DNA from 2 places in the Lacticaseibacillus huelsenbergensis genome. Region 1 is predicted to be linked to the other one. Evidence: a T-box and tRNA genes for the amino acid it is inferred to sense, from the RefSeq annotation. Region 1 holds a T-box; the other holds one or more tRNA genes.
What was found. The T-box of region 1 lies ahead of leuS (leucine--tRNA ligase). A T-box ahead of a tRNA ligase gene usually reads a tRNA of that ligase, here a tRNA-Leu.
Positions count from the first base shown of each region.

Region 2: it encodes a tRNA-Leu, which carries the amino acid that the T-box ahead of leuS (leucine--tRNA ligase) is inferred to sense. The anticodon was not compared.

Region 1 is NZ_CP120687.1:2,099,855-2,113,173, forward strand. It holds gene metK (methionine adenosyltransferase) at 1-109, shown strand, start outside; gene LHUE1_RS09695 (MDR family MFS transporter) at 488-1,981, shown strand; gene LHUE1_RS09700 (MerR family transcriptional regulator) at 2,145-2,636, opposite strand; gene LHUE1_RS09705 (MDR family MFS transporter) at 2,757-4,235, shown strand; gene LHUE1_RS09710 (DUF4811 domain-containing protein) at 4,232-4,957, shown strand; gene LHUE1_RS09715 (phosphatase PAP2 family protein) at 5,039-5,713, opposite strand; T-box leader at 5,840-6,033, shown strand; gene leuS (leucine--tRNA ligase) at 6,349-8,760, shown strand; gene LHUE1_RS09725 (putative polysaccharide biosynthesis protein) at 9,267-10,910, shown strand; gene LHUE1_RS09730 (pseudouridine synthase) at 10,915-11,625, shown strand; gene LHUE1_RS09735 (NAD(P)H-hydrate dehydratase) at 11,768-12,592, opposite strand; gene LHUE1_RS09740 (NUDIX hydrolase) at 12,589-13,089, opposite strand.
Region 2 is NZ_CP120687.1:3,033,256-3,051,533, forward strand. It holds gene spxB (pyruvate oxidase) at 1-1,614, opposite strand, end outside; gene LHUE1_RS14065 (hydroxymethylglutaryl-CoA synthase) at 1,870-3,063, opposite strand; gene LHUE1_RS14070 (hydroxymethylglutaryl-CoA reductase, degradative) at 3,047-4,327, opposite strand; gene LHUE1_RS14075 (acetyl-CoA C-acyltransferase) at 4,337-5,518, opposite strand; gene LHUE1_RS14080 (RNA-guided endonuclease InsQ/TnpB family protein) at 5,961-7,211, opposite strand; gene tnpA (IS200/IS605 family transposase) at 7,286-7,735, shown strand; gene LHUE1_RS14090 (hypothetical protein) at 7,873-8,172, shown strand; gene LHUE1_RS14095 (TIM barrel protein) at 8,169-8,999, opposite strand; gene LHUE1_RS14100 (restriction endonuclease) at 9,183-9,746, opposite strand; gene LHUE1_RS14105 (aldose epimerase family protein) at 9,860-10,678, shown strand; gene LHUE1_RS14110 (M20 family metallopeptidase) at 10,773-11,915, opposite strand; gene LHUE1_RS14115 (ECF transporter S component) at 11,961-12,566, opposite strand; tRNA gene LHUE1_RS14120 (tRNA-Leu) at 12,756-12,841, shown strand; gene LHUE1_RS14125 (GNAT family N-acetyltransferase) at 12,945-13,409, shown strand; gene LHUE1_RS14130 (SprT family protein) at 13,402-13,854, opposite strand; gene LHUE1_RS14135 (ABC transporter ATP-binding protein) at 14,117-14,869, opposite strand; gene LHUE1_RS14140 (ABC transporter permease) at 14,862-15,761, opposite strand; gene trpX (tryptophan ABC transporter substrate-binding protein) at 15,758-16,753, opposite strand; gene LHUE1_RS14150 (ISLre2 family transposase) at 17,621-18,278, opposite strand, start outside.

The DNA.
Region 1 (13,319 bases):
GCCGATTTACGAACAAACGGCGGCTTATGGTCATTTTGGACGTACAGATGTTGATCTTCCTTGGGAACACCTCGACAAGGTGCAAGCACTTCTCAAGTACCGAGATTAGCGAGAAAAGAGGCGGCCATAGCCGGAAAAAACCGGTTGGGTCGTCTTTTTGTGTGAGCGTGAGCCAGCCCGGTTAGAAACCGGAGTGTAAGTGGCCTTGGGCGTGATGGTCGGTCTTTGACCATTGCGACCAAGGTCCTTACACGCAGGTTTCTGGGCTGGCGAACGCGTTATGGAGAGCGAAAGTGCGGGGCTGGGCTTTGGCCATTTAGGCTTGAGGTCCTTACACGTAGATTTCTGCGACTGCGAACGCGTTATGAAGAGCGAAAGTAAGGGGCCGATTCTTTAACCTACAGACTTCCACGCTAGCAAACGTCTCCCACACTTCACCGCTGCTGCTCGACCATCAACATCGCATCACCACTTTAGAGAGGTAGTTATGAAGCAAAGAAAAACAAATGTTGCACTTGTCACCACGGCCATCTTCATCGGCACTTTTATGACCGCCATTGAAGGCACGATCGTCTCGACCGCAATGCCAACGATTATCGGCAGCCTGCATGGTGTGCATCTCATGAACTGGGTCTTTTCGATTTTCCTGTTGACCAACGCCATGGCGACGCCGATTTATGGCAAATTAAGTGACAAAATCGGCCGTAAACCGGTCTTCTTAATTGGTCTGACTATTTTTGTCATTGGCTCGTTATTATCCGGCTTATCGCAGTCAATGATCATGTTGATCATCTTCCGGGCGATCCAGGGCATTGGGGCCGGGGCCATTATGCCGGTGACGTTCACGATCATTGCGGATATTTATCCATTTGAAAAGCGGGCCAAAATGCTGGGCTTTAACGGGTCAATGTGGGGGATTGCCTCGGTGATTGCCCCGCTGCTTGGCGGGTTTATTGTCGACCAGTTGAGTTGGCATTGGATTTTCTTCATCAATGTGCCACTGGGCTTGCTGACGTTCGGCATTGTTTGGTTCTTTTTGCAAGAAGATCGACGGCAGGTGCGGCAGCCGCTGGATGTTCGCGGGACCGCCTGGTTACTGATTGCGTTGCTGGCGTTGATGTACGGATTTCAAGCCCTTGCAGAACCAAACGCACTTTGGCAAATTGCCGGCATGGCCATTGTGGCAGCTTTTGGCTTTTGGCAATTCTGGCAAGCGGAAAAGCATGCGATTGATCCGATCATCGATCTTAAGTTATTCGAGAACCGGACGTTTGTCGTTCACAATTTGATTGCAGCGCTGATTTCAGGATTCGTGATTGGTTTTGAAGTCTATATGCCGATGTGGATTCAGGGTATTCTCGGGATGGACGCCTCGCTCGGTGGATTTGCCGTTACCCCGAGTTCGTTGATGTGGGTCGTCGGTTCCTTCGTTGCTGGTAAGTTGCTCGGTCGCCTCCAGCCTAAGCCGATCCTGACCGGTGCCATGCTTTGGTTGCTTGGCGGTAGTCTCATTTTGGCGCTTGTACCGCAGTCAACGCCTTATTTTGTCTTCTTGCTGGTGGCTGGCGGTCTTGGCTTTGGTTTTGGCTTGGTGATTACGATTACGACTGTGACGGCTCAGGCCATTGTTGCGCCTGATCAGGTAGGGGTCGCAACGAGCTTTAACACGTTATCGCGGACGTTGGGGCAAACGCTGATGGTCTCGATTTATGGCATTGTTCTCAACTTGCGGCTGACACAAGGTGTTGCCGCTGATGGCCGCTTAAATAGCAACATGCTTAATGAACTCATCAATCCGCACACGGCTCGGAATTTACCAGCGGCTGTTTTGCCGACACTTCGTCAGATTCTCTATGAAGGACTCCACAACATCTATTTCTTCTCCATAGTGATCGTTGCGCTGGCTCTTATTGCGAACCACTTCGAAGCAAAAAAGGTTCTGTCAAAAGAAGCAACTCAGGAAACTGACGAGGAAGCTTGAATTGTTGGTAAAAGGGTCTTTTAGCTTGTGAGATGGTAAAAGCCATCCTGCGCTTTATGACAGGGCAAAAAAACGATCCTCGATAGCAAGCAAATTTTGCGTTGCTCTCGAGGATCGTTTTTGCCTGAAAATGGTTGCTGATGCTAGTTTTGCCATCGCGGACTTATAAAGTTGACCTACCTGTAGCATCTTTATTTTCGGGAAGCGAGCCTTGATGCGGTGGCATAGGTGGTTGGATGGCTTTTTTATACAGCTTAGCAGTATTTTCCTGAACCACGGCAACGACATCAAAACCAGGGTCATTTTCCAGCGGGCCGAAATTTAAAAAAGTTTGATCGTCGTCATACTGAATGCCTTGCAAACGGGTGCTCATGAGGACGTGTAGCTTATCGGCTTTTTGGTGTGACTTTTCGATTTCTTCACTGGCCTTGGCTAAGGTGTAGCCTTCATCCAGCATGGATTTGATCATGACGATCAACGCGATATTAGAAAGCGAATAACGCTTGTTGCCATTTGCTTCGTGTCGCAGTGAGTGGATCAGATGCTTTTTTTCCCAATAGCGGATTTGGGTCGGGGTGGCCCCGGTAACCCGGCTGGTTTCGCCGATACCTAGCGAAATATCGAGTGAGCGTAATCGTTCATTGAAGAGTCCCATGGTCTGGTCTGCCTCCTTTGCCTTGACAACTAATCAGTTTAATTGTAATATTTTATCTTGTCAATATTACATTGTGTGATATAGAAAACACAAAACATTATAAAGAAATCAGGCGAAGTTATGGACGTTAAAGATATCAACGGGAAGCAGGTTAACGTCCCTATGATGGTCATCACGCTCATTGTCGGGACGTTTATTACAGTACTGAACCAGACGATCCTTTCCACTGCGTTTCCGACGTTGATGAAAGCCTTCGACATTTCGACCGCAACGGTGCAGTGGTTGTCGACTGGCTTTATGTTGGTCAATGGGATTATGATCCCGGTTTCGGCATACTTGAGCGCGAAGGTGCCTTCCAAATGGTTATATATGAGTGCCATGGGAACTTTCTTTGTTGGCACACTGGTCGCTTTTGTTGCCAATAGTTTTGCGATTTTATTGGCCGGCCGGTTGATTCAGGCTGTCGGTGTTGGGATCACGATGCCATTATTACAAAATATTATGATGTCGATTTTTCCGCCAAACCGACGTGGCGCCGCCATGGGGATGGCCGGCATCGCGATCGGGGTTGCGCCAGCGATTGGACCGACCCTTTCCGGATATATCATTGATAATTTCGGCTGGCGGGTCTTGTTCGGGATGATTCTCCCGATTGCCGGTTTGGTCATCATCGCGGCGTTGTTCTTCTTCAAAAACGTTTTGCCGCTGTCGAATCCCAAATTGGACGTGCCGTCACTGATTGAATCGTCCATTGGCTTTGGTGCCTTGCTATACGGATTCTCCGAAGTCGGGAACGATGGCTGGGGTGATCCGATGGTGCTTGGTTCAATTGCCGTGGGGCTGATTTTCATCGTGATTTTTGGCTATCGGCAGCTGCATTTAAAAGAGCCCTTTGTCGAGCTGCGGGTGTTTAAGAGTAAAATCTTTGCGCTGTCAACTGTTTTGGGGACGATTGCCAACATGGCGATGGTCGGTGTTGAAATGATTCTCCCACTATATTTACAGATTATTCACGGTAAAAGTGCGCTAGAATCTGGCTTGACACTGCTGCCGGGGGCACTTTTGATTGCGGTCATGAGCCCGGTCACTGGCCAAGTGTTCAACCGTATCGGTGCCAAACGGTTGGCGCAATTGGGGCTTTTTCTCCTCACGATTGCGACACTGCCATATTTCTTCTTGACGACAAACACCCCGTCAATCTTCATTACAGTGATTTATGCGGTACGGATGTTTGGGATTTCAATGGTCATGATGCCATTGACGACCAATGGGATGAATGCGTTGACGCCTGACATGATTCGCCATGGCACGGCGGTGAACAACACAGTACGACAGGTTGCGACTTCGATGACGACGGCGGTTTTGATCTCAGTCCTGTCAAACGTCACCAATCTCACTAAACCGGCAGCCAGCCTGGTAAAAAGTAATCCGCTGCAGTATAAGCAAGACTTTTTCAATGCTACACTCAACGGTTATCACGCGGCCTTTTTACTGGCAGTCGGGTTTAGTCTTGTCGGCTGGATTCTGACATTCTTCCTGAATAGTCACGCCATGTCGCAAGAAGTGACGATTAAAGATGAAAAGAAGGTGAAGGCATGATTCTTTGGTTTTTAGGGTTGATGGTCGTTGGCCTTTATCTTAGTTTCATCATGATGCACCGTTCGCTTAAACGCACCGCATTGATCATTGTGTTTGGTATCGGCGTCGTGGGCAGTTTGTTGCTTATCACGCTGAATGATAATGCCCATTTTGGGATGGTTAAGCGAACAACGACCGACGAGCAGACTATTTATACTGCATCGCCTAATGCGCAAATGCCGATGCTTTTGAAGCAAACCGTGGGGACTGCCGGCAAACACGCCGTTTATATTTACAAAACGGATCCTAAGAAAAAGGCCGTGCATACCAAAGCCGACCTAGCCGTGCATAATAAAGTTTCCAGAACGTCTGATACGTCCGCTTCGTTAACCAGTAAGACGACACGGTGGGAATATCAAAATGGCTTTTATGGTGCACTATTCAATCATGAAGGTGCCGACCAGTTCGTCTCTCAGCATAACCAGCTCGCCATTCCCAAAAGCTGGTTCGTTTTGACCACGACGCAGGCCAAGCAGCTGAGCACCAAGTTAAAAGCGTTGCAGCACCCAACTGCGCAGCAAAAAGCCGCCTTGGCGACAAAGGTGAAAGCCAAAGCAGCAGAATTGGTCAAAGCCGATCCGAAGTTGGCGACGGATCAGACCACGCTAATGAAGCAGGCTCAAAAAGCCGTGCAACAAGAGCTGATCCAGCAAGACGTGCAGGATGTGCAGGCACATAAATAGTTAATGACAATGTATGTGGTGCAGTGATGCACGCACAATAGTCAACTCAAGGCATTAAAAAAGCAGATGGCGAGTTTTCTCTCAGCGATCTGCTTTTTGCTTACGTTGATGCTGGCGAGATAAGTAGGGATTGAAAAACCACCAACTCAGCATTAACAAGGCGAATCCCAACGAAAAGCCGGCAAAGACATCGGTCGGATAGTGGACACGGACAAAGATGCGTGAATAGCCGGTCAAGCCGATCATCAAGACTGCCAGGATCGTGATCAGCCATTTGCCAGTCGGATGTTTGAGCAATGTCCATGCCAAAAGAATAATCGTGCCATAAAACATCATGGTGCCACTGGAATGCCCGCTGGGGAAACTGAATCCGCTGGCTTTGACTAAGGCGCGAATTTGCGGATCGGCGATGAACGACCGCGGCCGTTGGATCAGATATTTGATGCTGACATTGAGCACCCCCATGATGGCGCCAACGCTGGCTGTAAACACGGCTGCACTCCGATAACGGCAAATTAAAAGCCCTGCCGCCAAGACCATGGTTAAAACAATTAAAATGCTGGGGTTTCCTAATTCGGTAATGACGAGAAGCAGCGGTTTAAGCGTTGCTGCGTGAAATTGGGTCACAAAGGCGATAACGCGCTGATCGACCGTATGAATCCAGTTTGCGTTGTTAACAATGCCGACTAGTAAGGTGATGAAAATGATTAATGCAGATCCTGATAGATAAAGTGGTAGTGAACGACGTTGTGCCAAAACAAACCTCCCAAAATAAGCACAATCGACTGTAACGAATGCGCTAAGAAAATGCCTAATATAAATAGAATAGCATAATGACCATTGAACACATCTAAGGTTTTTGCTATGATTGACGCAATCATCAAACGAACAAAGGAGTAGTAAGTCGATGCGGGGATCAGAGAGCAGGCGGTGGTGCGAGCCTGACGATGCTAAGACTGAACTGGCCTTTGAAGTTGCTGCGGTGAAGCCAGTAATCGCAGCCGGTCGGACCGTTATCTCCTTCGAGCGCTGTGCAAACAGAACTTAGGTGGTACCGCGGCTGAGCCGTCCTAATGAAGATAGGGCGGTTTTTTGTTTGAAAAATTAGTGAACTAGTTCACGTTATAGCGCGCCGGTTCACGCTCACATTAACGCGTTCACCGGCGCAGGAGCCTGCGTGTAAGGACCTTGGTCGCAATGGCCTAAGTTCGGGCCATCACGCCCAAGGCCGCTTACACTCCGACCCCTAAACGCGCCGGTTCACGCTCACATTAACGCGTTCACCGGCGCAGGAGCTTGCGTATAAGGACCTTGGTCCACGCCCAAGGCCACTTATACTTCAGCTCCTAAGCGCGCCGGTTCACGCTCACAAAAAATCAGGAGGTAAAGAAATGGCATACGATCATCATGAGATCGATAAGAAGTGGCAACGTTATTGGGCAGAGCATAACGAGTTTAATACCACGACTGATCCGAAAAAACCGAATTTTTATGCATTGGACATGTTTCCATATCCGTCAGGCCAAGGCCTGCATGTTGGGCATCCGGAAGGGTATACGGCAACCGATATTGTTGCGCGAATGAAACGGATGCAGGGATTCAACGTGTTGCATCCAATGGGCTGGGACGCATTCGGTTTGCCGGCTGAGCAATATGCCTTGAATACCGGACACAATCCGCGTACCTTCACCAAGCAAAACATTGAAACGTTCAAGCGTCAAATTAATAGTCTTGGCTTTTCATACGATTGGAATCGCGAAATCAATACGACAGATCCAAATTACTACAAGTGGACGCAATGGATTTTTGAACAGTTGTATAAACATGGGTTGGCCTATGAAGCCGAAGTGCCGGTTAACTGGAGTCCGGACTTAGGAACCGTTGTGGCCAATGAGGAAGTTATCGATGGCAAAACCGAACGCGGCGGCTTTCCGGTCATTCGCAAACCAATGCGGCAGTGGATGCTGAAGATTACGGCGTATGCGGATAAGCTGCTTGCTGATCTCGATGACCTAGACTGGCCGGAATCGATCAAACAGATGCAACGCAACTGGATCGGCAAATCCACCGGTGCGCAGATTACCTTTGCAGTCACCGACAGTCAGGAAAAATTCGACGTGTTCACAACGCGTCCGGACACGCTTTTTGGCGCGACCTATGTGGTGATGGCGCCTGAACACGAATTGGTTGAAAAGATTACGACACCAGAACAGCAGGCAGTTGTCGATGCCTATGTGGAGGAAGCTGCGCATAAGTCTGATCTGGATCGGACTGCGCTGGATAAAGAAAAAACCGGCGTCTGGACTGGTGCCTATGCTACCAATCCGGTTAATGGCGAGAAACTGCCAATTTGGATCTCGGATTATGTCCTGGCGACGTATGGTACTGGGGCAATCATGGCGGTACCGGCGCATGATGATCGTGACTATGCCTTCGCCAAAAAGTTTGGGATCGAAATCAAGCCCGTTATCGAAGGTGGCAACATTGACGAAGCGGCCTACACTGGCGATGGGGTTCACATCAATTCTGAATTTTTGGATGGTTTAAACGAGCAGGATGCCATTGATCGGATGATTAGCTGGTTGGAAGACAAGGAGATTGGTCACGCCAAAGTTAATTATAAGTTGCGCGATTGGGTCTTTTCCCGTCAGCGGTATTGGGGCGAGCCGATTCCGGTGATTCATTGGGAAGACGGCGAAACCACACTGGTACCGGAAGATGAACTGCCACTGGTATTGCCTGAAGAAGTCGATATCAAGCCAAGCGGGACTGGTGAAAGTCCATTGGCCAATTTGACAGATTGGGTCAATGTTGTCGACAAAAACGGGCGCAAAGGCAAGCGGGAAACCAACACGATGCCGCAATGGGCCGGTTCTTCATGGTATTTCCTGCGCTTTGTCGATCCGCACAATAAAGAAGCACTTGCCGATTACGACAAGCTCAAGCAGTGGATGCCGGTTGATCTTTATATTGGCGGCGCTGAACACGCCGTCCTGCATCTTTTGTACGCGCGCTTCTGGAACCTGTTTCTTTATGATATTGGCGCGATTCCGAATAAAGAGCCATTCCAGCGCCTGTATAACCAAGGCATGATTCTGGGCGACAATCATGAAAAAATGAGTAAATCCAAAGGCAATGTCGTCAACCCTGACGATGTGGTCGACGAATATGGTGCCGACACGCTGCGCCTCTATGAGATGTTCATGGGCCCGCTGGATGCAGGCATCGCGTGGTCCACAAAGGGCTTGGCCGGTGCGCGCAAGTTCCTGGATCGCGTCTGGAGTGCCTTTATCGATGACGAAGGCAAACTGCGTGATCGCATCACAACCATCAATGACGGCCGTTTGGACAAGGTTTACAACGAAACCGTTAAAAAGGTAACCGAAGACTACGAAGCCTTGCATTTTAACACTGCGATTTCTCAAATGATGGTCTTCATCAATTCGGCCCGAAAAGACGACGATTTGCCGCTTGAATATGTCGAAGGTTTTGTCAAAATGCTCGCGCCGATTGCCCCGCACTTGATGGAAGAAATCTGGTCGCGGCTCGGTCACGATCACAGCCTGACATACGCGCCATGGCCGACTTACGATGAAAGCAAGCTCAAGACCGATACGTACGACATGATGGTCCAAGTCAACGGCAAGCTCCGCGGCTCCATCACTGCCAATGTCGACGAATCCGACGACGATATCAAGCAAGCTGCACTGGCCAATGAAAACGTTCAGAAGTTCACGGCCGGTAAGGATATTAAAAAGATCATCGTGGTTCCAAGAAAAATCATCAACATCGTGGCCAAGTAATGAGATGATATTGCGAGTTATTGAAGATCCGTGACGTCAAGATCTTACGACAACCATTCAACGTTAGGTTCCAGCGAAACAAAATCGGTGCCAAAGACTGAGAAGGTCGATGGGACTGATTTTTTTGAGCGCAAGTCAGCGCGGTTAGAAGCCGGAGTGTAAGTGGCCTTGGGCGTGATGGCCCGGGCTTAGGCCATTGCGTCCAAGGTCCTTACACGCAAGGCTTCTGCGCTGGCGAGCGCGTTATGGCGAGCATCAACCAGCCCCCTAACAACTATAAACACAAGTTAACCCCCCCCAAGCAAAGCCCGTCATTCCAGACTATCCCAGACTATTACGCCAAGTCGGTCTTTAAACATCTTTTGACGTGGTATCATATTAATAATTGTGTTATCGACAATTATCAAAGTTTTCTTTTGATTCACCAAAGAAATCCGGGAAAGATTGCAAGTGAGGCGTGGATTGCCTAAAATATAAAGGATTACGCAACACGACAGGAGCTTATCATGGAAAATTTGCTGGGCAGCGGTAATCAGCCGCCGCGTTCAGACAAGGAAAAAATGATCCGCGGTTCGGCGTGGATGACTGCCGGCAGTGTTTTTTCGCGGATTTTAGGAGCCATCTATGTCATTCCGTGGCGTATTTGGCTCGGTGCAGCTTTTCTAACGGCAAATGCCTTATTTACCAAGGGCTATCAGATTTATAGTCTGTTTTTGATTATTTCAACCGCGGGTGTTCCAGGGGCGGTTTCCAAGCAAGTTGCCCGGTACAACGCGATGGGCGAGTATAAAACGGGCATGCGGCTCTTTTATCATGGAACAATCGCCATGCTGCTTATGGGTGTTTTGTCTTGCGGTGCGATGTGGCTTTTGGCACCGTTATTAGCGGCAGGGGATGCGCGGATGATCCCGGTTTTCCGGTCGTTGGCGTGGCCGTTGTTGCTAATCCCATCGTTGAGTCTGATTCGCGGCTTTTTCCAAGGGTACAATGAAATGGCACCAAGCGCGATCAGCCAGTTTGTTGAACAGGTCGCCCGAATTTTGTACATGCTGGTGATGACGTATGCGATTATGGTTGCCGGCAATCATCATTACTTAGATGCGGTGGTTCATTCAACATTTGCGGCGTTTATTGGCGCAGTTTTTGGACTCGGTCTATTGGTTGTGTATTTCGTTCAGCAAAAGCCGCGCTTAGATGCGTTAGAGGCGCAAAGTAAACAGGCTCTGAACATCAGCGTCAACGAGATTTTGTTGGATGTGGTGCGTCAGGCAATTCCATTCATCATCATGGATTCGACGATTAACATTTACTACATCATCGATCAATATACGTTTAACCCGATGATGAAGGCTTTTTATCGCGTAAGTGAGGATCAGCTGGATCGGTTCTATGCCTTATTTGCCGGTAATGCGAATAAGTTGATTATGATTATTGTTAGCTTGGCGGTTGCCATGGCCATTACCGTTGTGCCCTTGCTGGCCGGTGCCAAAACGCGTGGTGATGTTGCGGGGTTGGCGCGGCAAATCACGAACACCTTACAGCTGTTCTTTATTGTGATGATTCCTTCAGCCTTTGGGATGGTGGCGGTTGCGCGTCCCTTATATGTTTTGTTTTATCGTGATATGGATTGGTTGGGCATCAGGCTATTACAGTGGTCATCAATTTTAGCAATTTTACTGGGCCTATTTACGGTGTTAGCTGCGATTCTTCAGGGCCTGTTCAACAATCGTCTGGCAATTCAGGAAATGTTAGTGGGGATGGCGGTCAAAGTCATCGCGCAGTGGCCGATGATTTTCTTTTTCGATGTCTATGGGCCGATTATCGCAACGATGCTTGGCATGACGGTATCAAGCCTGTTGATGCTGTATTCGACGAATCGGATGTACAATATTCACGTGCGTCAAACGATTCGTCGCGGTATCGGTATTCTGGCGTTTTCATTGATCATGTGCGCCGTTTGCTACCTGATCGTGAACCTTTCCGGCATGATCATCAACCCGCAAAGTCAGTTTGGCGCTGCTTTGGTTTTGCTGGTAGCGGTTGGTGTCGGGGTACTGATTTATGGTTATTTAATTTTAAAAACGCGCTTGGCAGATATGATTATTGGCGAACGAGTCAGTCGGTTACGCGAAATTTTACACATTCGGTGATGTTATGCGATTAGATAAGTATTTAAGTCATTTGCAATTTGGCAGTCGAAAAGAAGTCAAGGCGCTCATTCGTGATAAACGCGTTCGGGTTGCCGGGGAACTCGTAACGGATCCGGGCTACAATATTTTACCGGGCGTTGCAGTGGAAGTGAACGATGCGCAAGCCGATGGGCCACTTGAAGTCGATTATTTGATGAATAAGCCGGCAGGGGTCATTACAGCAACCGAGGATCCGGTACAACCGACTGTTCTTGATTTGATTCGGCCGCATGATTACCGGCCTGGTTTATACCCGGTTGGCCGGTTGGATAAAGACACGACGGGACTATTATTACTGACCACCGACGGCAATTTAGGGCATCGACTCTTGGCGCCGAATCATCACGTTGCCAAAACCTATACGGCTACACTGGCAAAAGCGCTCACTGATGACATGAAGCGCCAATTAGAACAAGGCGTGGTTTTAGAGGATTTTACGACAGCTCCGGCAGAAGTAACGGTGGTGCCGGCAACTGACAATAAAGTGATCCAAATGACGATCACGGAAGGTAAGTATCATCAGATCAAGCGGATGCTGCTGGCGGTCGATAATGAGGTGCTGGCTTTGACCCGCATAGCGATGGGACCGCTGCGTTTACCGGAAAATATGGCAGCTGGCGACTATCGCGCGTTGACGGATGAAGAACGGGCACAGTTGGCACAGATATCCCAATAACGGCTAGATTGGTTTGGAGCGTAAATAAGCTGGCGTTAATAAAAAGCGGCGGCAAGAGTGGAAAAATCTGCTCTTGCCGCCGCTTTTAATCTGACTTGCCTACTTATATGAAGGAAATGCTCTGAACTGGGCGACAACCTTTTTAAGATTCAGACAATTGTTTCAGATAGGCAGGCAGCTCCCGAATCACCATCGTGGGTAATGCCACGTAGCTATTCATAGCGACAATATCAGCGACGTGTGAGTGGACGAATACGGCTGCTAACACTGCCTGTTTAAGCGGTTGAAACTGGCCGGCAAACGCAGCAATGATGCCGGTTAGCGTGTCGCCAGAGCCGCCTGTGGCCATTGCCGGACCACCGGCCATATTTTCATAAACGTCATCGCCAACAAAAACATGCGTCTGGGAACTTTTGGCCACAACGATGCCAGGGATGTGGCTGGCTGCCTGTTGACTGGCGGTGACAGTTTGGTCGGGGAGTGCAAGGCCAGACAACCGCTGCCATTCGACCTGGTGCGGCGTCCAAATGAGCTGCGCGTTCGGGTAGTCAAGATGATGTGAAGCCACAAGGGTAATGGCAGAACCATCAATGATTAGAACCTGCGTCTGCTCAACTGCCGCAAAGACTCGCTTTAAAATCGCCAAGGCAGCGTTATCGGTTCCCAATCCCGGACCGACGACAATTACCGTGGCTTGACGAATAGCCGTTTCTAGGGCAGATGAGGCAGCATCGAGAATCATGGCTTCAGGCAAGCGGGCGTGCAAGGCGCTGCGGTTGACCGGATCGGTCGCTACACTGACTAATCCGGCGCCGGCATAAACCGCCGCACTGGCACTCATGATTGCGGCACCCCCGAATTGAGCGTTGCCCCCGACAATGAGAATTTTACCAAAACTACCTTTGTAAGTATTGCGTTGCCGCGGCCGCACGATTGCCTGCGCTAACTGTTCCGTTAATTGCTTCATGAATCAGAGCCCTCCTTCAAGACAGTCCATTCACTAAATGTTTTAGTGGTTAAATCCGCCTGACCGGTTTGTAAAAAGCTTTTTGCAAACATGACCAGTGGCGAAGCATTATCCCAAGTTAATTTTTCCAGTGGGACGGCCTGTGCGCCAAGTGAATCCTGACCGATGAATTGCGGTACGGTTTTAGCTAATTGACCACCGGTGATCGTGAGTGTGTAGAAAACACAGATATGTTGATTAATGGTCCAGTGCTCATACTGCCAAGGATAAACAAAACTGGTAGCGCCCAACTGACGATCAATTGTGGTGGTGAGCCCCGTTTCTTCGTTGAACTCCCGCAGGACATCATGTTCGAGCGGCTCGGGTCCGTCTAAGCTGCCGCCGGGAAGGTCAAAGCGGTGGATGTAAGGGCCGCCATTTTTACGAATGACGATCAAGCGTTGATCAATGGTTGCAATCCCATAGCAGCCAAATGCGCGGTGCGTTTTATGTGTCATTGGTTCGCCTCCATCTTTTAAGGTTAAGAGTGTTTTTATTGACATTTGGGTGATCTCCGGTAATACTGATATCGAGTAAGCATCTTGCTTAGTATGAGATTGAAGGGGGTGTTAGTCATGGCTACGAAGAGCTTTCAAACGGATTTTAAATTCACTTCGAAAACCGCGAGTGCTTTGGCTAATGCGTTACAACAGTCTAAGCGTGTTGATGTTGAGTTGACACAAAAGGT
Region 2 (18,278 bases), 940 kb from region 1:
AATCGGCCGCAAGTTGGAAATCTTCACATCAATCACAACCGGACCCTTACGATCCTTCGCCTTAGCAAACGCATCCTTAAGTTCATCCAGGGTGTGGACTTCAAAGCCTTGAGCGCCCATGGCTTCGGCAGCCTTGCCATAATCGGCGCCGATCAGATCGACCCCTGAGTGCGGCTGGTGCGTATCGTCTTGCTCTGCTTCGATGAACCCTAGGCTTTGGTTCGTCAAAACCACGTTAATGATCGGCAGATGATACTTCACTTGCGTCATGATATCTTGCATCACCATCGCGAACCCGCCATCGCCAGAAATTGACCATACCTGACGATCCGGGAACTCTGATTGTGCCCCAATAGCTGCCGGCAATGCGTAACCCATCGTTGCATACCAGCCGGACGTTGTGAATGCCTGATCGTCGTTAGCCTTAAGATAGCGCATCCCGTTAATCGTCACGTTACCAACGTCGACTTGGAAAATGGCATCCTTTTCCGCCATTTCATTGATGAGCTTGAAGATTGGCTCAACCCGCAATGGCGTTTCAGCGTCGTCTTCAAAGGACTTCATCCAATCAACCCAGTTTGCCTTATTGGCTAATGAAGCGCGATACCAAGCCGTTTCCGGTAATGGCTCAGCGACGTTGGTCAATGCTTTGATGAACTTCTTGGCATCAGCCAGAACCGCTAAGTCAACGGTGTGACGCCGGCCAAACTTGCTGGCATCAATATCGACTTGAATATATTTGGCATTCGGTGCGATAAAGTATGGCTGGAATGGGAAATCCGAACCAAGGAACAAGACCATATCGGCACCACGGGCAACCTCAACGCCCGGCTTGGACGCAACCCGGCCAGCAGAACCCATATTCGCTTTGTAGTCGTCAGGCACAACGCCTTTTGCCAAAGCCGTCGTGATAATCGGAATGTGCGTTTTTTCAGAAAAAGCGATTATCTCATCCCGGGCACCACGCGCGCCATTACCAACGTATAAGATTGGCTTCTTGGCACCTTTAATGATGCTCCAAGCTGTCGCAACCTGCTCCGGATCCGGCTCAGGTAAAAGCGGCTTCTGGTAGAGATTGGCTGACGAAACATAATTGTCGTCAATTTGTTCCCAACCAAGATCTTTAGGAATCGTCACCACCGCTACGCCCTGATGCTTGTAAGCCTGGCGAATGGCCTCGTCAACCACATGTGGCAACTGAGCAGCCGTCATCGCGGTCCGGTTGTAAACCGAAACATCGGCAAACATCGGGTTCTCATTCATTTCCTGGAAAAAGTTGGTGTTCATGGCAGCAGTTGGCACCTGCCCGACCAAAGCCAAAACCGGCACATGATCGTATTGCGCATCATACAATCCATTGAGCAAATGCACCGCGCCAGGGCCCGCAGATCCGAATGTCGCGCCAATACGACCAGTTACTTTAGCTTCACCGGCCGCGGCCAGCGCACCGACTTCTTCATGCCGAACCTGCACATAGTTGATCGTGTGACGCCGATTATAAAGTGCATTCATCGTGCTATCAAAAGAACCACCAGGCAACCCATAAATGTTATGAATGCTCCAGTCTTCGAGCACCTTGATCATTGCGTCTGCAGCGTTGATTTTTTCTGTCATGACACTTGCCTCCATTATTACTTACATTTTGTAAGTTCATTACAAAAATGAGTATAACAATTAATCGTCAGCAATGCAAGCCCTTTCACCTCAACTAATCTTGCAAAAAGGCCAAAAATCTAGAAATCGCTTCCATGACCGGCATAATAAGCCCATGGGAACCATAACAGTCAACCAAATTGACTAATACAGATTGGTAGATTCTTCACCGCTCGCCGAAAATAATCGCCATAAAATAACCAGCTGCAAATCAGATTAATGTGGCAAAGTCGATGAATCAGCCGGCTGCTTTTCGTACAAGCGTTCTTGCCCAACCACGCCGGTCAACACAAACTGCCCCCGGAAGTATGCCGGATCCGGCCGATAATCTTCGGGATCATAAGGCACCTTATCGCTGAACAGCGTCTCGTATTCCGGCACCGTCAGCTGTTGACGATCATCCAATTGGCGGGCGTGAGCGGCTGACTGTAGTTGGTCTTTGAAGCCTGGCTGCAAAACACCACTGAAAAACTCCGCCACCGCACCAGAGCCATACGAAAAGAGCCCGATACGGTCTCCGGCCTGCAGTGTTGCATCGTGATCCAATAAGGAAAGCAGTCCCAGGTAAAGCGAACCTGTATAAATATTGCCAATCCGGCGGCAGTAGCGGGTGCTAGCTTCAAACCGTTCCTTTAAGCGCTTCACAGTCTGATCATCGACTTGGGGTAAGACTAAATCCAACGCCTTTTTGCCCATTTTGGTGTAAGGCAAATGGAAGGTCATCCCCGCAAAATCAGCTGCGGTCAAACTGTTTTCTGTCTGATAACGATCCCAGACCGCCTGAAAGAAGGCCAGGTACTGTTCAGTGGAATACTTTCCCTGTGCAATTGCAGTATCTTGATAAACCGGCCGCCAAAAATCATTAATTGATGCCGAACGATAAACCGAATCCGGCTCGATCGTGATCAGTCGCGGATCCGCCTTGACGATCATCGCCACGGCGCCGGCACCTTGAGTGACTTCACCCGCTGTCGCCAAGCCGTACCGGGCAATATCAGCCGCAATGACCAGCACGCTTTTATCTGGATGCCCAGCTACATAATCCCGCGCCATCATCAAAGCCGCAGTTCCGCCATAACAGGCTTCTTTTAATTCAACTGCACGTACCCATTCAGGCAAGTCCAGCAGCTGATGAATAAACAAAGCAGCGGACTTGCTTGCGTCCACACCACTTTCGGTTCCGACCAGCACCATTCCCAGGCTGTCCCGGACTGCCGGGGTCATTAATGGCGCTGCAGCATTGGCGCCCATCGTCACAATGTCTTGACTTGAAGGCGGTACCGCCTGTTCATCTTGGCCGATACCGATGGTGTACTTGTCCGGTTCATCTCCCCGAACCTTTGCGAGTTCCACTAAATCGACGTAAAAGTCCGGTGTATCCATTGCAATGGCATCAATCCCGATTTTCATTGTTTGATTGGCCTACTTTCTGATTTGATCGAATGTTTGCTAAATAAGTTTTGGCATGTGCTAGGTCCATTTGCTCTTCCCGCAATGCAGCGACCAGAGCCGGCAGTTCGCGTTCGTCCGCACCGGCCGCAATCGCTAAGGCATTAGCTTGCAGCTTCATATGCCCGGCTTGAATACCCGGTCCGGCCAATGCCCGCAATGCCGCAAGATTCTGCACCAAGCCCAATGCCGCAATCACCTGCTGCATAGTGGCTAAATCGCGATAACCACCAAGGCGGCGGGCAGCTTGTGCCAATGGCAAGGCACCGATTGCACCACCGACTGCCCCAAGCGGCAACGGCATTTGCAGCGTTCCCTCTAATTTATCGGCATGCATCACCCAGCGCGATAAAGGTTGATATTGGCCGCTGGCAGCCGCAAAAGCCCCCGCACTTGCAGCAACTGCCCGCGTGTCATTGCCAGTTGCCAAAACTGCTCCAATGACGCCGTTAAGAATTCCTTTATTATGCGTTACGGCACGTTCCGGATCGACAAAAGCCAATTCGCTAAGTTGCACGATTTTTTTGGCAATTACCTCACCTGACACCGTCTTTGTGGCAAGGCTCGCTGGGTCCAGTCGAACTATCGCGGTCACTAACTCGGCTGGGGCGTTTGTTAAAATGCTAACCAAAATCGTCCCGTCAAGCCAGGTTTTAACCGCTGCTGCAACTGCTTCGGCTACCGTATTGGCATAATTGGCTCCCATTGCCTCTTTAGGGTCAAGGGTTAAACGAATCTTCAAAAAGCGGTTAGCTAGCACAGAGACTGTTACGCCAACTAACCCGCCACCACGCTGAATCATGGAAGGATGGGCAGCTGCCACAACCGCTTTGATATCTGCTTGATGGGCCAAAACAGTTTGCTTGGCAGCTTCCAAATCGGCTAAATCCGTTAAAACCACCTCGGCGACCACCTGATGTGGAGCAACCCGTGCCACAACCCCGCCATTTTCCGCAGCAATCCGCGCACCATTACTGGCGGCTGCTACAACAGAGGGTTCTTCGTTGGCAAGTGGTACCTGATGTAACTGGCCATTCACTAACAGGTTGCGCGCAACTCCTAAAGGTAGCGAAAATTCACCGATTGAATTTTCGATCAGCTTCGCTTCGGTTGCGGCAGGAAGGGATGAGGTCGCCGCGAATAAACTGGCATCCGCCTGCGTCAGCGAACCTTCGCGAATCAATTGCGCGCGCCTTTCTTCAGGCGTTTTTTCGTAAAATTTCATCACGCCCTCCTAAACATGCCGGACGACTTGCATCGCGATGCCGATACCGCCGCCGACACATAAAGCTGCAATACCGGTCTTTTCATCACGTTCTGCTAAGTTATAAAGTAATGAAACCATAATGCGCGCACCGGATGCCCCAAGTGGATGCCCTAACGCTAAGGCACCGCCATTGATATTCACCTGTTCATCGGTTAATCCCAAGTCACGCATCACCGCAACGCTTTGGGAGGCAAAGGCTTCATTGAGCTCGACTTGATCAATGGACGAAATCGAAGTGCTATTGGTCTGAAGCAACTGGTCAATCGCCAATTTAGGCGCATAGCCCATGATATCCGGATCAATGCCAACTTCAGTATAATCCGTAATCGTCGCTAAATAATGTAGTCCTAGTTGCTCGGCTTTACTTTTGGCCATCAAAATCAAAGCCGCCGCACCATCATTAATACCGCTTGCATTGCCAGCCGTCACTGTACCGCCAACTTCAAACACCGGCGGCAGTTTGGCTAGTTGAGCCAGCGACGTGTCTGGACGGATGGCGGAATCGGTTTCGACGGTGACATCGCCATGGCGACCGGCAATCGTGACTGGCGCCATCTGCGATTTGAATCGGCCCTCAGCCGCTGCAGCTGCCGCGCGTAAATGCGAGCGCAAGGCAAACTCGTCTTGGTCGCGGCGGCTAATCTCAAAGCGCGTGGCAATATTTTCCGCGGTGATCCCCATGGGTTGCTGACTAAAAGCGTCATTTAGACCGTCGCGGCTGAGTCCGTCAACAAATGCCGTGTCGCCAAATTTATGGCCGGCGCGCATGGCTTCGGCGTAATAAGGCACCTGACTCATGCTTTCTGTTCCGCCAACCAGCACGGCTGTGGCTTCGCCTAATTGAATCGCCGCCTGGCCCAGACGAATCGCCTTCAATCCGGATCCGCACACTTCATTGACTGTCATGGCCGTGGAGCGATTTGCCATACCGCTTTTTAGTCCAATTTGCCGCGCCACATTCTGACCCGAACCGGCCTGTAAAACATTCCCGAAAATAGCCTGATCCAATTGCTCAGGATCAACCCGCGCCGCTTTAATCGCTGCACGTGCCGCTGTAACTCCCAAATCAACCGCACTGGCGCCAGCAAGCTCGCCGCCCAACTTCCCAATCGGCGTTCGCTTAGCACTGAGAATGACAACTTTTTCCATGGTGACCTCCTAATACGTACAATCGCGCTTTTTACGATTCTTAGATAAACCGTTACAGTTTATCACAGACTTAAATGTAAAACATTGAGCTATAATTAGAGGTATGTGAGCAGGAACGCTTAGAAGCCGGAGTATAGGCAGGCTTCAGCACAAAAAACTGTGCTTACAAAACCAGCGCACGTTCTTATAAATTTTCCCAAACATACTGCACAAATTAACCACTCGTTATGCTGTCTTCACCTCATAAAGCCAAATCAAACATAAGCTTGCGTCAACCACCCCTGACTAAAGTCAGTGGCTTGTGAGCAAGCACCCCTGTTACGAGCGCTTGAATCACAATTTGCACAGATACACCACTGCAGGCAGTTCGTAGAACTGCTTGTCTTACACGGCAATTACCAGTGCCTTTAGCGTCCCCAGGCTGCCATAGGGACGAGCCTAATCAGGCTAATTTAGCAATACCTTTGATCAGTATGTTCTGAGCGGCATTGTGATCGCGAACATGATGGGTCTGGCATTTAGGACACGTCCACTCTCGATCAGCAAGCGTCAGCTTATCAGTGCCTTCTGTCCCTCTGACGAAGTCGCAATGATGGCAGGTTTGCGTGGTATTCTTAGGATTGACCGTTACAAACTGGCGACCATAAAGGTCGGCCTTGTAAGTTAGCAAGCCTAAGAAGGTACGCCAGCCTACGTCTGCGATACTCATGGCCAAGGCATGATTTTTTAGTAAGTTCTTACTGCGCAATTCCTCTGCAACCACTAAATCGTGGTTCTTGATGAGTGTGGTTGAGACGTTGTGCAGGAAGTTCTTACGACGATCCAGAACCTGGGCATGAATCTTGGCGACTAACAAGCGCTGTTTTTGGTAATTCTTACTGTTACGTAACGGCCGATGTTCCTTCTTTGCCCTTCGGGCACGACGTGACAAAACGCGTTGTTCCTTGGCCAATCGTCCCCTGATTGTTCGATAGTAGCGCGGGTTGGCTACGACTTTGCCATCACTGGTAGTCAAGAAGTTTTCCGTGTTGAGGTCAATGCCGGTTTGCCGATTGGTCTTAGCAGGTTTCGTCATGAATGGTGTATCGGAACCCAGCTGCATGGATAAAAAGAAACGGTCTGCGGCGTCCTTAGTAATCGTGACCGTGCCAATACGAGTTTCTGCTTTTCGATTCAGTAATCGTTTGTGGGAGCCTTTAATGCGTAGCCGACCTAACTTAGGCACTAAGACGTGCTGGCAATCTTCAAAGCAGACGGTCCCGTTGGTTAGCTGCGCCGTTTTCTGCTGGATATATTGGCAATTAGTTTGATAGCGCCACGCATAGCTTTTACGGTGGAATTTTGGGACGCCAGTACTATGAACCTTCCGAAAGGCTTTCCATGCCTTGCGGTAGTTTCGGATAGCGTTAGCTTTAGCAAGACTGTCAATTCGCTTGTCTTCTAAAAACTGGAAATGATTTGACAGCTGCTTGGCATTTTGTCGTAATTCAAGTTGCTTGATTCGATCTTGAACCGTGTCAATTGGTAGCTTAACTTGTTTTAATTGCCAGAGTTCTTTACCGATCGCAACCATCTCGTTATAGACGAAGCGACTGGCATCGCTGTTAAGCTTAATCAATTTCTTTTGGCGATCACTCGGGTAGATGCGAACCTTCAAGCCATAATGATATTCTAATTGTGCCATTGACTCCATTTTATCTCACCTCTTTTCTTGCTATAATGGTATTATAGCATTCGTCAATGACTACAACAATTGAGGTGACTTTTATGACTAAAGAAAAAATCCAAGGCGCGGTTTATACCAGACGCTATATCTATAATTTTCATTACCATTTGATCTGGGTCACGAAATATCGCAATCAAACTTTTGCAACTAAGGAACTGGCAGATGAAATGAAAAGCATTCTGCAAAAGGTTGCCGATGATAATAAGATTGTGATCGAAAAAATGGAAGTCATGCCCGATCATGTCCATGTCTTGATCAGTTTTCCGCCTAGCAAGGCGCCAACCAGTGCCATCAAGGCGCTCAAGGGTAGAAGCGCCTTTATTTTTCTCAAACGGCATCCGGAAATTCGTCACTCTCAGGATTGGGGTGGGCATTTGTGGTCACCCAGCTACTACATGAGTACACTTGGCAACATGAGCAAGGACGTGGTTGAGAATTACATCAACAACCAAAAGTACAACGAACTAACAAAACGCCCTAAAAGGCGTTGAGAGCGGGCCTATCGATTCCAGGACTAAAGACACGGGATTTCCGGCCAGCCATAATTAAATTGTATGCGATTGTTCTGATAAGCACCAACAGTCTTCATGAATCCTTAACTTTTGCCATTAGAAAGGAGGCCGCCACCATGCGAGTGATTGATTTACTCGCTTTATTAGCCGACCAAAACAAAAACGCCTCCGTGTTGCTGGACACGCAACCAACACCGAGCCGTTTTGATGATTTTATCCTGACAACCGCTGACGATCAGCCGCAACTGATTTTTAAACCCAATTTGACCCGGAAAGCGCCTTTACGTGTCTGGGAATTGCAGCTCTTGTTAAAAAAGCCGGATCTCCAAGCGCGATTTTTGTATCTGACAGACGCAAATGGGCCACGCGCTCTTTTTGGGTTCATCAAGCGCCAGAACGGTTTAGTACTTAACTAGGCTGGGTGCTTGGCTGCGGCTAATTCCTCGGCCACCTTTTCTAAATAGTGATGGCTGGCAATCATTTCCTCACAGTTGAATTGATCCTTCAACCCGATTTCATAAATCCGACTGGCCTTAGGGTTGAGCAGCGGCAAAACCCGCGCCCAGTCGATCCGCCCCTGTCCCAGTGGCAGGCTGTCATGCGTTTTGCCCATCGAATCGACAAGATGATAGTGCCGCACCAAAGGCTTTAGATTCGCCAAACTGGCCATGAGCCGATCATTATCGCCGTGAAGCGTGATGAAAGTGTGACTGGTGTCATAGGCTAGCGGTAGCTGCCAACGCAATATCCGCGCCTCAAAATCAGGATCGCCATAGCGAAAAATGGGTGACATGGAGTTTTCAAAGACAACGTGTCCCGGTGCCTCCTGTGCAAAGGCAATCATCCGCGCTAAAGCAACATCCTGCGCTTTAGCAACGTCCGTCCACCCAGCATAATCGCCTGGTGTGTCCACGCGATAACCGCCATGAATCAACGCAGTCGCATTCACTTTTTTAGCCAGATTCATGAGCTTAATCGAACTGGTCATCATAAAATCATAACGCGTCGGATACTTGGTTGGATTCATAGCTAACTCATTGCGTTGACCACGGAATCGCATCGGATGATGGAAAACCACTGTGGGCACTTGGCTGCGCACCCAAGTCACCATTTTCAAAAAATGGTTCCATCCTTCAGCCGTAAAATCATTTTCGGTTAAGTGAAATTCAAATACGTCCGGATGATACTGCAACCGATCACGAATCTGCCGTTCATCTGTACTAGCTTTTAATCCCAGTAACATCGATTATCCGTTGCCTCCTCATCAAATTGATCACACAAGTGTCAAACTTACCATAAGGCCATAACGCGTTCGCCGACGCAGAAGTCTGCGTGTAAGGACCTTGGTCGCAATGGCCTAAGCCCGGGCCATCATGCCCAAGGCCACCTACACTCCGACTTCTAAGCGCGCCGGCTCAAGCTCACCTCAACTTGGCAGTCTTCTCATAAGCCGCTTGAGCTTTTTACGATCAATGAGCATAACCCCTAGATCATCTGCCAGGGCGATTGCCGAGTCGGAAAAGTCACTGTTGGTGATCACCGCTGCTTGATCAAGTTTATAAAATTGATGGCCGGCCCAAACTTCCTGCACCGCTTTATTGCCGACAAAACCGGTATAGCGTTTGCATTGAAACCCAATGGACTGCCCTTTTTTTCGAGCGATAATGTCGATCCCCTGATCACCGGAAGCTTGTGTCAGTTGAATATGTTTAAACCCGTTCCGCTTCAACAAGTATGCACAAAACTCCTCAAATTTCTCGCCTTCCATGATATCGACATTTTCCATTTTTAAATCACGGAAGCGAAAATGGTGATGGTACAGCCAAATGGCATTCACCACCACAAACAGACTAATGATCACAAAACTTGCCGGATCGCCATATGGTCGCAACTGCCGGGGCAGAATGTCGCGGGCCCAGAAACTGTAAGCAAGTGCCAGAATAAATAGTGCCCACAGTAATTGATAGGCCTTCTTAAGTAACGTTCTCATGGTTCCACCCTTCTCTTTCCTTATCAAGCCTAGCAGATTCAAGTCATGATTGCATTGAATCTGGAGCAATTTTTCTGTAGGCTTAAACTATTGAGAGAGGAAGCGTTTTCGCCATGAAACTAAGCGCCAAAATTTTTGCCAAAGTCGGTCAGGAACGAATTACCCAGTATACTTTGGTGAATGATCATCACATGACCTTACGCTTTTTAACGTTCGGTGCCCGGGTCCAACAGGTTCGTCTGCCTAACGCGACCGGGTTTGACCCTAACTTACTGCTTGGATTTGTCACTTTAGAAGACTATCTGCACCAGCCGGGGTTTTTCGGCGCCATGACCGGTCCGCTGCAACCAGCGGAAGCGAATGTCTCTGGCGCATGGCAAAACTGGAACTGGGCGGTGAAAACCAGTCAAGAGCCTGATTTAGTCATCACGTTCTCGCTAGACTTGCCAGAAGGGGCTGATGGCCAGCCCGGCACGCGTCAACTTAGCATTACCCACCGACTCAACAATGCGAACGTCTGGACAATTGACATGGCGATCCAAACCAGCGCTTCAATTCGTTTACATCCCCGCCTGGTATTGCCTTGGTTGCTCACGGCTGATCCCGCGCAAACGATGATGCAGGCTAAATTAACAATTGCCTCTCAGCCAACCGCAATTGGAAAGCAACCAAAAGTTTATTCCGAGCAGGACTATGGTTTGGCAGCCGCTGATTGGCAACTCCATTACCTGACTGATGCGTCAGCTACCCGAATCGATCCGTTCGCCGACGTTGGTACGCAAAACAACTTCAACGGCATCCTCGGACAGCCGCATGTGGCAATCGGCTTTGCTCCTGAAGCTAATTTGCAAGCTCAAGCCTGGGAACTTCCTGCAGGTGCGACATGGCGCCATCATGCTGAATATCACCTAGACATTCGGCAGAAGTCGTAAACCAGACTCAGTTGTGTCTAACAAACGCATTTAGTTGATCAAAAAACCTTGTACGCGTGACCCGCACAAGGTTTTTTGATTGCCAATATTCTGGTTAATAGTTCAGGAAAACATCTTTATAAACTTTCACACTGTCAAAAACATCTTGAAGCGTCACATATTCGTTGGTCTCATGTGATGTATCATTTCCCGGCCCATAAATTGCCAGATCTAACCCATCGTGATAGAACAAGGCCGCATCCGTAATCCCGGTCCGATACGCCACTGCCCCGCGGTCAAGCCCGACACGTTGCCGGGCCTGCTGAACGGCCTCAATCAAGGCATTGTCAGGCGAAGCAGCGGCCGCACCCAGCACTGAGTCAATTGAAAGTGACAGATGCACGCCTTTTGGTACAGGCGTTTTCGCCGCTTGTTTTAGCGCCTGAATAAACGCATCATTGTCGGCAATCATGGTTGTGCGAATATTGCCACGCAGATAGGCCGACTCAGGTAGCGAGTTGATCTGGTTCCCGCCATGAATAATATCAATATTGTGCGTAGCGTGTCCCAAAATCGGATCATCCTTGGCCTGCAATGGCGCTGTTGCGGTCAACGCCGCATTAGCAAATGCAAACAAACCGTGAATGGCATTGGCCCCAAGATCCGGACGCGATGAATGTGCTGCTTTACCATGTGCCGTCAACGTATAATCGATAATCCCGCGCTCAGCCGCATCTACGTTACTATTGCCAGGCTCTGCCACTAAAAGACCATTGAGGCGGTCGCCATAACCCGCTGCGGCCAATTGCCGGGCGCCATAATTATCGATTTCTTCACCGACAGTGGCCATCAACTGAATCCCATGATCCAGTTGCGCATGCGCGACTTGTTTCAAAGCGACAACCACCGCTGCCAACCCGGATTTCATATCCGTTGCCCCGCGGCCATATAACTTGCCGTCTTTTGTCTGTCCTGAAAACGGTGGAAACTGCCATTTAGATTCATCGCCAGCATCGACGACATCCATATGCCCGTCGACACCTAACCACCTTTTGGCATTTGGATCACCAACGGTCAAAACCAGATTATCCCGTCCAGGAGCATAAGTGACCCGCTCGCGCTTGATTAAACCGGCTTGCAACTCAGGGGCTAAATAAGCCTCAATCAAATCAGCAACTTGACCTTCTTTTGCGCCGACACTCGGTACTTGTACCATTGCCTGCAATAAATCAACGACTTGCTGCTCTTCATCTGTCAATCCAAAACCTCCGCTTCTCAAAACTCATGATTACCGATTCTAAAACTACTTTCGCCGAAAACGCAGTAACGCATGGCCTAAGATGGGTGTGACAATACCACCTAGCAAAGCTTCAGCAACCGCGTTAATGGCCAGCGCCGTGATCAGCAGCCACCCGAGATTGGAGGCGTTGGCACCTGGCACAATTTGCGCAGCCTTGCTCGAAAAAAGCAACCAGGTAAAGCCAATGACCAAAAGTGTGTTGGTCAAGGCACCGGCCACACCGGCAAATACCATTTTAATCGTTTGCGCCAGCGCACTTTGATGGCGTTTAAACATTTGGTGAAAGATAAACGCCGCCACAAGACCAACCATGACGCGCGGCACCAATGCAATAATCGGATTACGAAAAAGCAATAAAGTCACAGGATCCGTCGCTGACGTATAAGCACGAATCAGGCTCGTCAGCCCCCATAATAAGCCAAGACTGGCACCGCCGCCATATCCTAGAACAATACCACCAATAATCACGGTCAAATGAATCGTCGAAATGGCAGGCCAGGCTGGAAAAATCTGAACATAACCCACCATCGGAATATAAGCCTGGAGGATAATTAAAGCACCGAGAATCCCAATAATAGCAATGTTATACGCTTTCCCTCGACGCGTCATGCTAGACACCCCCTATTTGTTTACAGTTAGCTCTATCAGATTATACACGTTCCAGGCAGCACCAAACAAGTTCAGCTTTCAGTCAGGACTTGTCAACTTTTCGCCATTCTGGGGTTCAACCGAATAGTAAATTTTTGTTGACTTTGATCATCTGATTTTCTATAATATTGCTTGTGCTTAAATATCCATGCGGGCATGGCGGAATTGGTAGACGCGCAAGATTAAGGATCTTGTGAGCATTTTTGCTCATGGAAGTTCGAGTCTTCTTGCCCGCAGTGTAAAAAGATCCGACCAACAACGATAACTTGTTGATCGGATCTTTTTTAATGATTGGTTATCCGTAACCGCTTAATTCGAATGAGATAGGAGTAACTTAAAATGCTTCGTGAAGCCCAATTTGTTGATCTGTCTGCAATCGTGGATCTTTACCAACAGCTTACAACGGAAATGGCGACATTGGCGCCGGACACGTATCGACCATTAGCCACTGATAACCGCCAGTATTTTGCCGATTATCTGCAAAACGACCTTGCCCGGTTATTTGTGACCGAAAGTCATGGGAAACTTACCGGTTTTGCCTTGGTTGTCTTAGCACAAACCAGTGCAAGTCCTGAATTTGTGCCGCAACATTTTGCCCAACTCATCGATCTCTTTGTCATCCCTGATCAGCGTCATCACGGCTTGGCGAAACAGCTGATGGCGGCGGTCGCGGCTTTTGCTAAAAGTCACCAGGCTTCTTTTATTCAACTCAATGTCCTCAGTGCCAATAAGACGGCTCGTGAAGTATACGCCAAAGCCGGTTTTGAACCAGTCAATTTAACGTTACAAAAGCCACTCAACTGATCACCGTTTTTTGTAGTCGCAACTTGCCTCGGCAGTGGCCACAGGCATACCGTCTGACGTCAATCCGCCGCCGACGAATGAATTGCCGACCGCATTGCGTACAGACATAAACATATTGACGACCGGTCGTGGGCAGCGGCGGAGCAAAGCGGGACCCGCCAACTGCTGCCAGTAATTGGCGGAAATCATGATCGCGGTGTTGGTACCCGCGATGCTGAGCGTACAAATGATAGTGCACCAGTTCATGCTTGATGATGCCATCGGTGATTGCCGGGGGATAAGCGGCAAAGAGTTTGGGGTTAAAGTCTAAATTCATGTCAGCTGGATGAAACCGGCCGCCGGTTGTTTTCAAGCGTGCATTGAAAAAGGCGTGATGGCGGAACGGCTGGTGAAACGCCGCCATGGAGATTGCCTCCACACGTGCCTGTAGTTCTTGGTTTGTCATCGTTGAACATTACCTCCGAGCCAACAGTGTACATCAAGTGATGCGCGATTGCACGAATGACGCTGACCGCTAACCTGTTCACAAACAATCTATACCAATAATACAAAAATCGGTTCTAGGCGTTCATGCATGATTGATGTGCACGATCATCTAGAACCGATTTTTAATGTCATTGCAAAATTAAATCTGACTCACACGTCACGCATTTTTTATGCATCGAGACGCATTGATTTGAATGCTTCAGCTAACTAAAAATATTATTTTAGCTGAAGAATGCCAACACATCGTTACGGGTTAGCGCAGCTTTTCTCTTTTGATCAAAATCAGCCACAATCTGGCCGGCATCCAAAACGATTAAGCGCGTGCCATAGCGTAACGCATCTTCGACTTGATGGGTAATCATTAAGCAGGTTAAATGTTGATCCGAAACAATTTCGTTAGTCAGCGTCATGATTGATTGGCTCGTGTGCGGGTCCAGTGCTGCCGTGTGCTCATCAAGTAATAGCAGATCAGGCTCTCGCATGGTGGCCATTAACAGACTCAGTGCCTGCCGTTGCCCGCCGGAAAGTTGTTCAGTCGGCTTATCAAGCGCTTCAGCCAGACCATTTCCGGTTTTGGCCGCAAGTTCTTTCAGCCGATCCTTTTGCGCAGTAAGTCCCCGTGAGCGCAAACTTAATCGCTGGCCACGGTGACTGGCTAATAGCAAGTTTTCGGCGACCGTCATCCGCGGGGCTGTGCCCATTTTTGGATCTTGGAAGACTCGGGCAATGTGGCGTGCCCGTTGCTCGGGACGTTGCCCATTCAACTTTTTACCGGCTAAGGTCACCGTTCCTCCGCTCACCGGCAGATCACCGGTAATGGCGTTAAACAGCGTCGATTTTCCTGCGCCGTTATGGCCCAAGACTGTCACGAAATCACCTGTCTTGACCGTCAACGTCACGTCTTGAAGTAAGGTTTTTACTTCCGTTGCGACCGGGACATTGACTGTGACGTGATCCAATATTAATTCAGCCATGTGCCTGCACCCCTTTTTGCAAAACTCGCCGTAATCGCAGTTGATGATCGATTTGCGGCACCATGATGGCAATAGCTAGGACTACTGCCGAAATCAATTTCAGGTCGTCGGCGTTGAATCCCAGCGCCAAAACCACTAGCAGGACAAATCGATAAAGAATGCTGCCTAGAATAACAGCCACTAACCGCTGCGACAAAGTCAATTCGCCGAAAACGACTTCACCGATGATGATGGCGGCAAGCCCGATAACAATGATCCCGATGCCCATATTGACATCCGCATAGCCATTGTTCTGCGCTAACAGGCCACCGGCAAGTCCGACAAGCCCATTCCCAACCATTAAGCCAAGCACCATTTGATGATCAGGATCAATCCCCAAACTACGCGCCATGTTCGGGTTATCTCCGGCAGCGATGAAGCCCTGGCCCAACTGGGTGTTTAAAAACAGCATCAGTAATCCGACGACAACGACCGCAACCACCAGCCCAATCACAACGCTGTTAAAGTATGGCGGCAGATCCTTCAAAAACGATTCCTGAAAAAGATTGGCTTGGTGCAACAAGGATAAGTTCGCCCGGCCCATAATTCTTAAGTTAATCGAAAACAAACCGGTCATAACCAAAATACCAGCGAGCAAGACCGGAATCCGTCCTTTTGTCGTTAATAAGCCTGTTGCCAAGCCCGCCAGCATCCCCGCTCCGGTAGCAAGCAGTGTCGCAATGATCGGCGAAATGCCATGGGTAATCGCGCTGACCGCGACTGCCGCACCAAACGGGAAAGTCCCTTCAACTGTCATATCGGGAAAATCCAGAACCCGAAACGTTAAAAATAAGCCAAGTCCGATTAACCCATAAAGTAATCCTTGACCAATTGCCGAAACGCCTAAACTCATTTGATCACCGTTCCCTTCGTCTCTGCCTGCTTGACTAACGCGCTAGGTAAGGTCAACCCTAACTGTTTTGCCTGTTTCTCGTTTAAAATAAGCTCGCCTGTTTTTTCAAAATGAATGGGCGTCGTTGCGGGTTTGGTTTTGCCTTTCAAAACATCCGCTAACATGTGTCCGGTGACGACACCTAAATGAAATTGGTTAATCCCAATCGTGGCGACCCCGCCTTGTTTAACCATGGTATCGACAGTCGGAAAAATTGGCACCTTGCGCGCATTAGCCGCCGCAACCAGCGTTTGCATCGCGCTGGCAACCGTGTTGTCAGTCGGCACGAAAACGGCATCAACTTGGCTGACCATTTGACTTGCCACTTGGTTTAAATCATTGGTGGAACTAATGGCATACCGTTTCACCGTAAACCCTTCTTTTGTTCCGAGTTTTGCCACCATTTTAGCTTGTGTCTGGGCTGAGTCGTCGCTAGAAGTGGCAATCACACCCAGCGTTTTGGCGTCAGGCATGATCTGGCGAATCAGCTTCAGTTGGGCCGCAATCGGCGCCTGGTCAGAAACACCGGTGATATTGCCACCCGGTTTTTTGACATTTTTGACTAATTTAGCCGCCACCGGATCGGTAATGGCGCCAAGAATAATCGGCGTTTTCTGGTTGACATTAGCCAGTGCCTGAGCCGCTGGGGTTGCAATTCCCACAGTAGCCGCCGCATTTTCTTGGGTAAACCGTTCCGACATTGACTTCAGATTGCTCTGATCATTTTCAGCATTCTGGAAGTCAATCTTGATATTTTTTCCGTTAACGTAACCCTTGTCCTTTAACCCTGAAATAATGCCTTTATGAATCGCATCCAACGCCGGGTGGGTCGTCAGTTGTAAAATTCCTACTGTTGGCTTTGTTTGCGCCTGTTGCGTTGTCGTACCGCTTTGAAAATATGCAATGCCTAAAAAGCCGAAGATGATGATGATCAATCCAAGCATTCGCTTCATGCGTGTTCCTCCAATTGTTGTGATTTTTGGTTGGTTGTGATGAGGTTGTTATGTGTGTCGAGCCGTGACACGTTTATCGACATGTAAAGGTCTTGTGGTCGCCATGGCTTATGCCTTTCCAACCATGGCAGCTAGTTCTAATGACGTCTGGTCGATAAATCCTGCTTTCGCTTTCAATAACGCGCTCCCCGGCGCAGGGGTCTGCGTGTAAGGACCTCAGTCGCAATGGCCTAAGTTCGGGCCATCACGCTTGAGGCCACTTACACTCCAACCCCTAAGCGCGCCGGCTCGCGCTCACATAAAAATTGCCGCGGCAGGTTTAGACCTTCGCGGCAAATAAAAAACCGCATAGTCCCGTTGTGGGGTATCTATGCGGACAAATTGATCAGAAGCCAACATAGACACAACCTGCGCGTCTGGCAGGTTGCGTCTGCAACCTACCTAAAGTTGGCTTTGCCAAGTTTTTAAGGTAAGCAGTGCTTTCATGTTGGTTTCCTCCATTCGTTTAAACTTGAAATAAGTTGGTAAATTAAAGATACGTGAGCAAACTTCTCATGTCAAGCAAAAATGATTCTTTGATGGCGTCAACTTTTCGTGGGTTCAAATCTGAATTTTTTGCTAGAATGATTTTTCTTTTGACGACAAGTACGGCGATCACCCTCTGGCCGCAGTGTTGACGAAGTGAGTGGCGCTTATCACAGCTGGCGCCGTGATTTGTTCGAATATTGCTTGTTTCTGATTCGATTTTCGGAACAAATGGTTTGTCGCTTCAACTTCTCCCGACCAAACCGACTGCTTGCTCTTCCTTCTATATCGACGTTAAGGCCATATAGCTGATAGTTCTCTTAAACTTAGTGCTTGGACAGGCTAGTGTGTGATGCCGTATTGCCAACCGCGATGGCGGCCACTGGCTAGTTCCACAAACGATGCCTCGACTGCCTGGGCATATTTGGCCATCTCTGATTTATAACGAACCTTGATCCGATCGTCGATGCGAATATCGATTTTAGCTTTGTGTTGGCGCTTGGCATTGGCTTCCAACTTTTCAAACACATGACCGCCTTGGAAAACGAAGACCCGAGTCTGGGATAAACTATCCGTTCCTGCCTGCGACCAGCCCATAGGCCGCGAGCTAAAGCGTTCTGAGAGCATATGACTAATATGATCTTCAGCTGAAGTTCCGTGAAAGCCTGGCGCGTGATTGGCTTGGATTTGTTTCCAATTATGCCGAATTAAAGTCCGTGCGTGAAGGACTGTTTTACGTTCTGATGGACGCAGTTGGGGATCGTTGAGCCGCACGCGGAAATAGTCATTGAGATAACTGGAGTGCCCCTGCATGGCCCAGCTCATTAAGATATCGCCGAGATTGCCTGGGACGCCGACTGCCGCTTGTTTGCACGCTTTACGCAGATGAAACTTGTCATAGACCAACGTACAGTTTGGTAAAAAATCTGCGCCTGTCTTGATCCAATTCGCACCATCACCAGCTAGGAAGAAATGTTTGGGCATCTGACCGCCATATTGT